DNA from 3 places in the Methylomonas sp. ZR1 genome. Region 3 is predicted to be linked to each of the others. Evidence: riboswitches for the same ligand, from Rfam matches in the RefSeq annotation. Region 3 holds a riboswitch; each other region holds the start of a gene.
What was found. A riboswitch is a leader RNA that binds a small molecule or an ion and turns the genes downstream of it on or off. The one in region 3 is predicted to bind cyclic di-GMP.

Region 1 (3,368 bases), 4.9 Mb from region 3:
GGCGGTGGTGCCTTGAGTGGCTGCGAAGGCCCAGGCGTTTGCGTCAACCAAACCCAGCGTTGTGCCAAGTGGGCTGGCAGCCATGGGATTTAGAGCACCGTTGTTCAGGTATTCTTGATGACGACTGCTGCTACCCGCGGTATCCCAGCCGCTCCACAAACCAAAAGCCGGGCGCAGATTGGAGCCGTCCGACGATACGGTGATAGTCACTTCTGCGTCGGCATGCAGTTCAAACAAACCGTAATCGGCGGTATGCCCCCAGTTTGTCGCGCCGTCTTTATAAGCTTTGGCGCCCATGCCTATGCCGTGGCCGCTGGCGGTTTGCGAGTTGGCAACGCCGCCGTCATTGTGGATCATCGCTACCCAGGTGGCGGGCAAATTGCCAATATAGCCTGGATCGCCGGCAGACCATGGGCCTGCGGCAGAACCGTCCGGTAAGGGATCTCCGGAAGCTAAATTGTAGGTTACGTGAGCGCTAGCCATGCCGCTGATCGACATTAACGCGCCCATGGCGCCGGCTAATGCTAGTTTCTTAAAGGTTAAGTTTGCAGTCATTTTGGATCTCTATCGAATCAAATATATGAGTGTAAGCCTGTTGTTAAACAGTGCTTGGTGAGGAGATTACCGTTGTTTGGCGGCAATCCCGCTGGGTAATTAAGCCGCTAGTGCTTGTTTGCGGCGGCCGAAACCGATCAAGCCGGCCATCGCGCTGCCGAACAGCCAGACTGCGCCTGGAACAGGCACTGCCGAAGTGGTAACCAGTACGTCGTAGGTTACGCCATCGAGCGCGCCGCCACCGTGCGCGCCTACAACCAAGGTATAAAAGCCATTGGTGTGCAACCCGGGTGTGCCTGTGGCATTCCACTCGGCTTGGTCGAACACAAACGAGTAGAACAAGGTGTCGGAAGTGCTGCTCATGCTGGCTGTCCAGATAGCTTCGCCCAAGCTTGAGCCTTGCAGGCCCGTTTCGCCGATTGTGGCAGCCGCGTTACGGTCAGATGTGGAACTGCTGTCCACATTGCGATACAGGGCCACGTCCAATAAGCCGTTAAATTGGCTGTAATCGGCGTCGTTTTTCACGGTAATGGTGGTTTTGATATTGCCCGCGCTGGCGCAGTTAGCGCTTGCTGTGTTTGCGCCGCAGCTAATATGAATCAAGCCATAGTCCAGTCCCAGGCCGGTTGATGCCGAATTGCCTGCTACCGCTAAGTAAGGATGGTCGCCATCAGCCGGTAGGTCGGCCATGATGGTGCCCCAGGTGGCGGCGTTGGTGCCGCCGTTTTTGTCCGAGTAAGCTTTCCACAAGCTACCGATAGTGTTGGTGCCGAAGCTAGGGTTTGAGCTAATAAGGTTTGCTGTCAGTGCGCCATCGTTGTCTGTAGCGCTGGAGCCGGTATGTAATTCGCGTTTGGTGAAACCTGTAGCTGTTGTATGCTGACCTGAATACCACATATAGGGCAGGTTGCCTGCTACTTCTGTGGCTGTCTCAGCCGCGGTACCTGTGCCCGGAATTAAGGTGTTCGCGTTTAAGTCGCCGACTGTATAAACGTTGGTACCGTTGGCGACTCTATTGGTGCCGTTGGAGTTTGCAGATACACCGTCTGTACCGTTGATGCTGTTGGCGATGCCGAAGCCGATGGCGGAGTTACCGGAGGCTACTGTGCCCGCGCCGGTCAGGTTGTAGTAAGAGTGCGCGAATGCTTGACTGGAAACAGCCGCCAGGCCAGTTGTCAAAATAGCTGCTATAGCCGTTTTATGAAAGATCATGATCGTCCTCTTTGTTATTGGAATTAAAGGTAACAGCGAAACTGACAAAACTTGACCAACAGCAGCGAGCCAAACTTTGCCCTCGCCCATGGCGCGCATGGGGGCAATCCGGCCTTCTTTAAATCGTTTTTTAAGAACCGTGATTTTCCGGCCCCGCCTCACGACGGGTGTGGCAAAGCTTGCTTTCAGAGATTTGCTCATTCCGCCAGCGGCAGACATGGCAGGGATAGAGACCTACTAACCGCTTTTCGGAAAGCAAACCACGAAGCAAGTACACTAGTTAAAGCGAATAGTGGGCCAACTTAATAAAATATATAAATATCATTGTATTGCTGCTTATTTTGCCTGGGATGGCATGAGTGAGCTGCGGGCGAAATTCAGCGAAATAGCTCATACGCTTATTTTAAATAACACAGTTCAATTGCTGGGAAATAATCCCCGCTTGGTGGTGAAGTTTGTTTTGGTGGATTTGATTAGGAATTTCTTTCTTTTCTAGTCGTTTATTGTTAGGTTGTTGCGCCGCTCATTGGGTTGGCACGAGATTTTTCAGTGGAGAGATGTATGCAAAAAACCGATAAAACCCCGCTGTGGGTGTTCCTGGCCCTGTCCAGTATAGAAACCCGCAAAGGCGCGTTACTGTTGATCTGGAGTAGTATTGTTTTTACTCTTTACTGTGTGCCTTGGCCGCTCTATTTCGATGGCAATGGCTGGGTTGCCAAATTATTTTTGATCGACGATTGGGAATGGTTTGCGATGATGCTGCCTATGACGTTTTGGTACTGGCTGAGCATGAGATGGGTGGATAAAAACGGCGGCTGGCGTTTGGCTGGTGCGTGATATGCCGCACTATTTTTTGGAGGCATGATTCGTCAGATCGTGACGCTTGTTCCTAAAAGATTAGCTCGTAGATTATCTTTCGATCTTGTAAGCGGCGAGCTTGATTCCGTATTTGCTCTGGCACCTAGTGGTTGGAGTGAAGGTTGCTATCAAAAATCGATTGAATACTTAGGTGGCCGCCATCCAGGTTTGATCGGCTTTCCACCTTGGTAAGCAAGCGCCGGTAGTATCTAGCGGCGATGCTTTCTTCAATTTAGTGTTGTTTCTATGCTTTCACACATTCTGCCTAAAGCCGAAATATCCATTCGCGAAAACCTGCGGTGGTTATACATTCTTAGAAATTTGATGCTGTTTGCCGTTACGGTGGCGGTGTTTATTGCGGTGAACGGCCTGGGTATTAATTTGCCTCAAAACCAGCTGTGGCTGGCGATTTTTGCGATTTCCATACTCAATCTGTACACCTGGCTGCGGCTGAGAACCCCGGAAGAAGTTACCGAGCACGAGATTTTTTCGCAAATATGCATGGATGTACTGGCGTTGGCCTATTTACTTTATTTGACCGGCGGCGCGTCAAACCCGATCATTTGGGTGTTTCTGCTGCCTTTGATTGTAACTGCCATCATGCTGCCGCAGGCTTATGCCTGGAATATGGTGATCATTACCTCCTGCGTGTATACGGTGCTGATTGCCTACAACGTACCCTTGCCGGCAGTCGAGCCGCACATGGCCCATCCGGCGATGACGGAGATGACGCCGGAAATGAG
Region 2 (3,368 bases), 4.3 Mb from region 3:
GTCAGCAGCCGAAAGGTAGACCGCTGGCAACAGTGGCTGCCGGCGGCCATTATTCTGGCGGTGGCCTTGGCGGTGCAGAGCTACGCCTTATTGCACACCTACTGGCAACAGCAAGCCGAGCTGAGCGAGTTGGAAGCAAAAACCCAAGCGCTGTTCAAACAAAGCTTTCCCGAAGTGAAACGTATCGTTAATGTCAAAGCCCAAGCCGAGCAACAACTGGCGCTGCTCAGAAAACAACACGATTCCGTCGGTAGCGGTTTCATGCGCTTGCTTTACCGGTCCGGCTTGGTATTGAAAGACACGCCCGCCGTGCACCTGAAAAAGCTCAATTTCCTGAACGGCGGTTTGCAGTTGCATGTGGTTGCCGATGACATCGGCCAGCTGGAGCAATTCAAACAACAACTGCAAAGCAGCATGCTGGTGAAACTTCAATCCGCCGATAGCGGCGCAAACGGCGTGGAGGCGCAACTTGAGATTCGCGAAAAATGACTTAACCCAGCGTTTTGCTGAACTATCACCCAGAGAGCGAGTGCTGGGGCTGGGCGGTTTATTGGTCGTACTGGTGTATGGCGCATACCTGCTGTTTTACCAACCGATGGCGGAGCAGAGCCGCTTGCTGACGCTAAAAATCCAGGCGCAACAGCAAATCTATAGCTATTTACAACAAGTCGGCAACGAAGCGGCGGCTTTGCGGCAACAAGCCGCGGTTGATACGCCGGCAGTGGATGGCGGTAATCAATCGCCGCTGGCGTTAGTCGATTTCAGCAGCCAACAGCTGGATATAAAACCGGCGATCAAACATCTGTCACCGGAAGGCGAGGACAAAGTCAGCGTCTGGCTGGAAAATCTGGCCTTCGACCGACTGATGTCATGGCTGACAATTTTGGAAACCAAACACCGCTTGCAAGTGCTGCAAATCGATGTGGAAAAACCGGCCGATGCGGACGGTATCGTTAACGCCAAAGTCTTGTTGGGCGTTGTTTAGCCCGCCTTCATATTAGCCTGGCCTTTAACGTCCGTCGCTCCCGCGCAGGCGGGAGCCCAGTGTTCCCAATCGATTGGTGAAGCGGTCGCAAGGCGTTTGCTTGTCGGGGAATGCCGTGTTCAGCGCACGCAGAGTTCGAAGCTTGCCATCCATGGCACCGGACGCCCTTAACCCGGCGGCATGACGGACTTTTTGGATTTAACTAACTTGCTCAATAGCCAGCAAGGCCCTTGCCGTCGAGAGCTAGCGGCCACTAATACCTAGGCTACACCGAAAATAGCTTTATTTGATTCCCGCATCCCAAGCTTCTCCCGGAGGGAGAAGGGGTTTCTTCCTTAACTGAATCGCACTGATGCGACCCCCGCAAATAGAATCTTAGATTTCATCGCTCCCTCCCGCGCCCAGTCATCAGCTGAATTTTCGTGTTAGCAGCGGGCTTTGTAATACAGATGTATTACATGTCACGTTAATTTAACAATGCTGTAACCGAAACGCCGCTATTGCTCTGGAATAATTCGCGCCAAGTTGAGGGGTTGAGGAACGGCCGTTCAGCAAAGATTCGGGAGCAACTAGGGAACACGGACGGCACGAACAAGGAGCGGCGAAGGAAGAGGATAGGGAGGAGGCTAGGCGGAACATGGTCGCGGGGGCAACAAAGCGGCGCTGTCAGGATGTTAGATGGTGTCGAGTGCAATCTAAAGCGTGTAAAAGCCAAACTCGTTGTGAAGCGGGGACGGAAAGTCACGGGTCTTGCAGGTCAAGACGGCTGGGCTGTCACCTTATGTCATTAATCGAAATTTAAACATGAGGTTTTAAAAATGAAATTGTCTAAAAAATTGTTGGCAGTTGCAGTATTGGCAGCGGCCGCTTCAGGCGCCGCGGAAGCGCGTATCCAAGCTATCGGCGATGCAACAGCAGACGGTAGTGAGTTTTTGTTTAACCTGGTTAACTACACAGCACAAAACTCTTACACGCTGGATTTGGGCATCACTGTTGAACAATTTTTGGCTAACCCCAGCCAACCATTGTCATTCACACTGAGCGACAACAACTTCCAATCGTTCGCTGCTGCTTACACTGCCGGCAACAACGTTACTTGGGGTGTTTCGGGTGGACATGGATTACTGAACGACCCTTCAGATACTGCTAAGTATGGTTTCTATACAACTTCAGTAGTTCCTGCACCTGCTGCTTTCGATACCAACGCAGCAGACATTAGCAACAGCATGAGTAAATGGAATGATTTGGTCAGCTATATCCAAACTCAAGATGCTAATGCCAACAACCTGAGCACCTTCAAAACAGTCGGCCAACAAGGCTACACTGCTGTTTACGGTAATGATTTGCAAACCGCATTGCCATTTACCGGGCAAGGCCAATTGGGCACCGCTTTGGCCTTTGTTCATGAAAAAGTCAATGATAGCGACTTCGACACTGGCGAATTAGTCACTTTTCCAGGTACATGGAATTTTGCAATCAACGGCAATGTCGGTTCATTGACCTACACCGCTGCACCTGCTGCTGTGCCGCTGCCAGCCGCAGTTTGGATGTTCGGCGCCGGTCTGATGGGTGTACTGCGCGCCACTCGCCGTAAATCGCTGGCGGTTTAATCCCGCAAACGTCTTGAGCCGGCCGGATTCTGTTTCGCTGGTTCCCTCTTCAAGAACGGGTCGGCTCACACTCTAAATTCAATCAATTGAGAGATATACAATGAAAAAGCAATTATTGTCTGCTGCTATCGCAGTGGCTTCTCTGGCAGGTTTCTCGCAAGGTGCATCCGCACATGCGCCTAGCGTTACGCCGGATATCGAAATCTTCATGTCCGGCGCTAGCGCGCAAGACAAAGCCCTGGCTGCCTTGTTTGTGAACTTGTGCGACGCCGGTACTTTGGATGTATTTAAAGACAACGGTACAGCGGGTTCCGAAGGTAAAAACCATAGTGCTTATTTCTGCACACTGAACTCTACTAACGTACCCGGCCTGACCGTCAACGGTTCTGCGGCAACCACGGCTAAAGTCCTGTTCCACAAACGTTCTGCCGGCGGTTCTGCGCAAGGCGTTAACCCGCTGATCGACGGCGTGGCGATTGCGGCGATGCGTATCGACAACGGTAACTGCACGCAACAAGGCGCGACCAACACTTGGTTTTGCAACGCCAGCGGCGCTAACCTGACCAACGTGCTGTCCGATGCCGGTATTTCCGATGTCGAGCCAAAATTGTTTGTTGGCCCAAACAAACCTTCAAACGCTTCTGCGGTTGATCCAGTGGCTGCCGACGCGGCTCTGAACGTGGTGCCTGCGGCGGCTTTGGTATTTGGTGTGCCGGTTTCCGATAACTTGTACGTGGCTTTGCAAAGAGCGCAAAACCTGTTGGCCGGTTTTG
Region 3 (3,368 bases):
GCCGTTTTTCGATGTCAATCAACCGCTAAACGCCAATATTTTGTTGCGCATGACGGGCGAATATACCAACGCCAGAGATAACATCGACATAATCGAAACGCAGCGTTTTAACCTTAACCCGGCCCTGACGCTGACCGATAACGACCAAACCCGTTTGACGATCCAAGCCAAACTGTCGCGTTGGCAGCAACCGGAGTACCAGGGCTTGCCCGCCACCGGCAGCATCGCTGGCGATTTTGCTACCCGGCCCGATCTGTTCCCGGGGCCGGCCAATCTGCCCGATAGCCATTCAGATGCCGATGCGGTATGGGCTACGCTGGACCGGCAGCTCACCGGGAGCTGGCGCTTAAACCTGAAGGCGCGCTATGCGCAGGCTAAATTCGACGAGAAAATTCAGACCCTGTTCGGCAGCGATGGCCTGGTCGCGGATCGGCCCTTGCTGTCGGCATCGCGCTGGGCCCTGGTGAACGCCGAATTGTTTCAACAACAGCATGAACGCAGCGTATTGGGCAATTTACAGGGCAATTTCAAGTTGGGTCCTAGCGAAAACAATCTGTTGTTGGGCGCGGACTACAGCCGTTTGCAAGATGCCGGCTTTATCGAGGGCGATTTCGGCGCCTTAGGATTCGGCGTCGGTACGGTCGATCTGCGCGCACCGATATTTGACTCCCCTTATGCCGTACCCGGTCCGGGCCGGGAAAATCAGTTCATCGAAAACCTCACTTACGGCGCTTACCTGCAGTGGCAAAGCACGCTGTACCGGCGTTTGCATTGGCTGTCCGGTCTTAGGCTGGGCAAGGTGGGTATCGATTTTAATAACGCGCAAACCGGGGTAAATGTCACCACGGATACGCTGAAATGGTTGCCGCGCCTCGGCGGCGTGATCGACCTAAACGACGAGGTTTCCTGGTTTATTTCTTATAGCGAGGGCATGCGCGGCCAACCGTTTGTCAATTTCGTCGATACGCCGGCCCCGGAATTGTCGAATCATCTGGAAACCGGTCTGAAATTCAATTTTGCGAATCAATTCAGCGGCCAACTGGCGTTGTACCAAATCGAGCGCAGCCAGGTCGCGGTCACCGACAGCAGCGATTTCCTGCGGCGTTCGGTCGCCGCAGGGCAGCAACGCTCGCGCGGTATCGAAATGGATTTGCTCTGGCAACCGGTCGAGGGCTTCAGCGTGCTGGCAAACTATGCGCATACCGACGCCCGCTTCATGGACGACAAAGCCGGGGTGGCTGCCGGCAATCGCTTGGCTCAAGTTCCGGAAGATGCCGGGCGGCTCTGGGCGCATTACCGCTTTCAGCAAGATGAGTTGCAAGGTTTTAGCTTGGGCTTCGGCGTGTACGCCCGCGCCGGCGCTTATTTATCCAATAACAATCGCTTTAAAACCGCCGGCTACCACAGCTTCGACGCGGCGTTGGCTTACGAAACCGGGCGTTTCCAATGGGCGGCCACGGTCAAAAATCTCAGTGATGAGGATTATTTTCAGCCCTACGGCTATTTCGAGGGCCGGGTAGCGCCGGCAGCCGGCCGCGCCGGGTTTCTAAGTTTTTCAATCAAGTACTGATGCCGTCGTTAACTATTTGCCACAGGAGTTTTTCAGGAGCACCTCACTCAGGGATTTAGAGTGATGTCGTAAGGACCGCGACAAACATGCCACATCCGCCGCGAGACGGAGCCGGAAAGCCACGGGTCTTGGAGATTAAGACAGCCGGGTTACCTGCCAGTTTAAGACCCGAAATTCGGGTTGGCGATTTGCAGATTAACTTTAACCGTAATTTATTAAGGAATAAAAAATGACAATCTTGCACTACAACCGCACTCAATGGGTAAGCGCCGGCCTGCTCGCCTTCAGCGCATTGACCGCCGTTTTGGCGCCTGCTACAGCCAGCGCTGCACAAGTCAGCGGCGATGCCACCATTACCATCAACAATGCCGCTTTTGCGGCGGCATCGGTGAATGTCGGCAGTGGCTATCCGAATGGCTGGATTGTCGCGAAACATTGGGGTGCCAGCGACAATTTGCTGGGTATCACCGGCGCAACCACCGGCGGAACGACGCTATCGGCAACCGCCAACACAGCGATGTCGTTTGCGGTTAACGCCAACACCACGACCAACAGCTATCCGGCTGCCGGCCCCTATGGCCGTACCGAACAAGCCACGACGATGGACGCCGGCAATACCTCGGTCGGTCAAATCGGTCTGAGCGGCGCCTGGTTATTAACCAGCCAAGGCGGTAGCGGCATTTTGACGCCCTACGACTTTAGCCTGGTAAAAACCGGGAGCACCTGGAATATCAAAACCTACGATACCGGTTTTGGCTACCAAAATTTCTTGAAGCTGACCAACGTCTCCGAGTCGCTAAGCAGCAATGGCGAATTACTACTGAGCGGCGATTTGCAATGGACCGGTTTATGGGCCGGTTTGGTTGGCGCCAATACCAATGCCGTGGTCGGTACTTTTAGCCTGGCTCCCAGTACGGCGCCATCGGCGGTACCGGTACCGGCGGCGGTCTGGATGTTCGGCAGCGGGCTGCTGGGCTTGCTGGGTAAAAGTCGTAGAAAAGCCTCGGTCGCGGCTTAACGCGCAAAGTGGGCTTGGGGCGGTCGCCAAGATTCGCTCCGGGCAAGGACTTTCCAAAATAAATCCCTCTTCGTGCCCGCATGCCGCCTACTGCGGCCGCTTGTGTATTTAGGCAGGGAGAGGGCTTATTCTGACCATCCGCTGATAGGGATTTTATGAAGATCAACAAAAACTGTGGCTATCCCGCTTTGGTGGTACGGGCGATGCTAGCCATCGGTATGGGAATGGCCTCGGCAAGCGCCGACGCCGCGACATTGAATGCGCCATCCGGCGGTACGTTTACGATGAACCTGGACCGGAATGCGCTGGCACCTTATGCCGGGGGCTATTACTTGTCGACGTTTTGGAGTACGGCAACGTCCAATGCTGATAATCCGGCCAATACCGGCGACCATTTGCTTAGCCAACTCAATACCACCGAGATTTCCGGACTCAATCAGGTGTTCGAGTTGACGGCTATCGGTAGCGATCCCAGTCCGCAAGCCAGCCAGCGTTACGTCAAAGCCACATCAGCCGATTTTGCCATCGATACCGGCACGCTGGCCGGCGTGGCCGGGGCACAAGTGGGCATGACCGGCGTGCAGGGTTTTTATGCGCCGAACTGGCCGCCGACTGGAGCCGGCTTGGTCAACGGCGATTTTTCGCTGTTTTACGATGCCAACCGGCAAACTTTGGGCCGCACCGGTTGGTACCTGGCCAATAACATTTATTTCACGATGGCGGTGTACGACTTAAACAACCTGAGCCTGAGCTTTAGCAACCCCGGAAACTGGCAGTTGA

Region 1: another riboswitch for cyclic di-GMP. It lies ahead of DDY07_RS23980 (hypothetical protein); the one in region 3 lies ahead of DDY07_RS22915 (hypothetical protein).
Region 2: another riboswitch for cyclic di-GMP. It lies ahead of DDY07_RS03345 (hypothetical protein); the one in region 3 lies ahead of DDY07_RS22915 (hypothetical protein).

Annotation. Positions count from the first base shown of each region.
Region 1 is NZ_RCST01000001.1:128,265-131,632, forward strand. Features, by position in the region: gene DDY07_RS00590 (hypothetical protein) at 1-555, opposite strand, end outside; gene DDY07_RS23980 (hypothetical protein) at 655-1,767, opposite strand; cyclic di-GMP riboswitch class I at 1,867-1,951, opposite strand; gene DDY07_RS00600 (hypothetical protein) at 2,329-2,604, shown strand; gene DDY07_RS00605 (hypothetical protein) at 2,629-2,817, shown strand; gene DDY07_RS00610 (ATP-binding protein) at 2,872-3,368, shown strand, end outside.
Region 2 is NZ_RCST01000001.1:729,102-732,469, forward strand. Features, by position in the region: gene gspL (type II secretion system protein GspL) at 1-489, shown strand, start outside; gene gspM (type II secretion system protein GspM) at 470-985, shown strand; cyclic di-GMP riboswitch class I at 1,686-1,764, shown strand; gene DDY07_RS03345 (hypothetical protein) at 1,804-2,595, shown strand; gene DDY07_RS03350 (hypothetical protein) at 2,696-3,368, shown strand, end outside.
Region 3 is NZ_RCST01000001.1:4,999,408-5,002,775, forward strand. Features, by position in the region: gene DDY07_RS22910 (TonB-dependent receptor) at 1-1,570, shown strand, start outside; cyclic di-GMP riboswitch class I at 1,649-1,727, shown strand; gene DDY07_RS22915 (hypothetical protein) at 1,800-2,588, shown strand; gene DDY07_RS22920 (hypothetical protein) at 2,744-3,368, shown strand, end outside.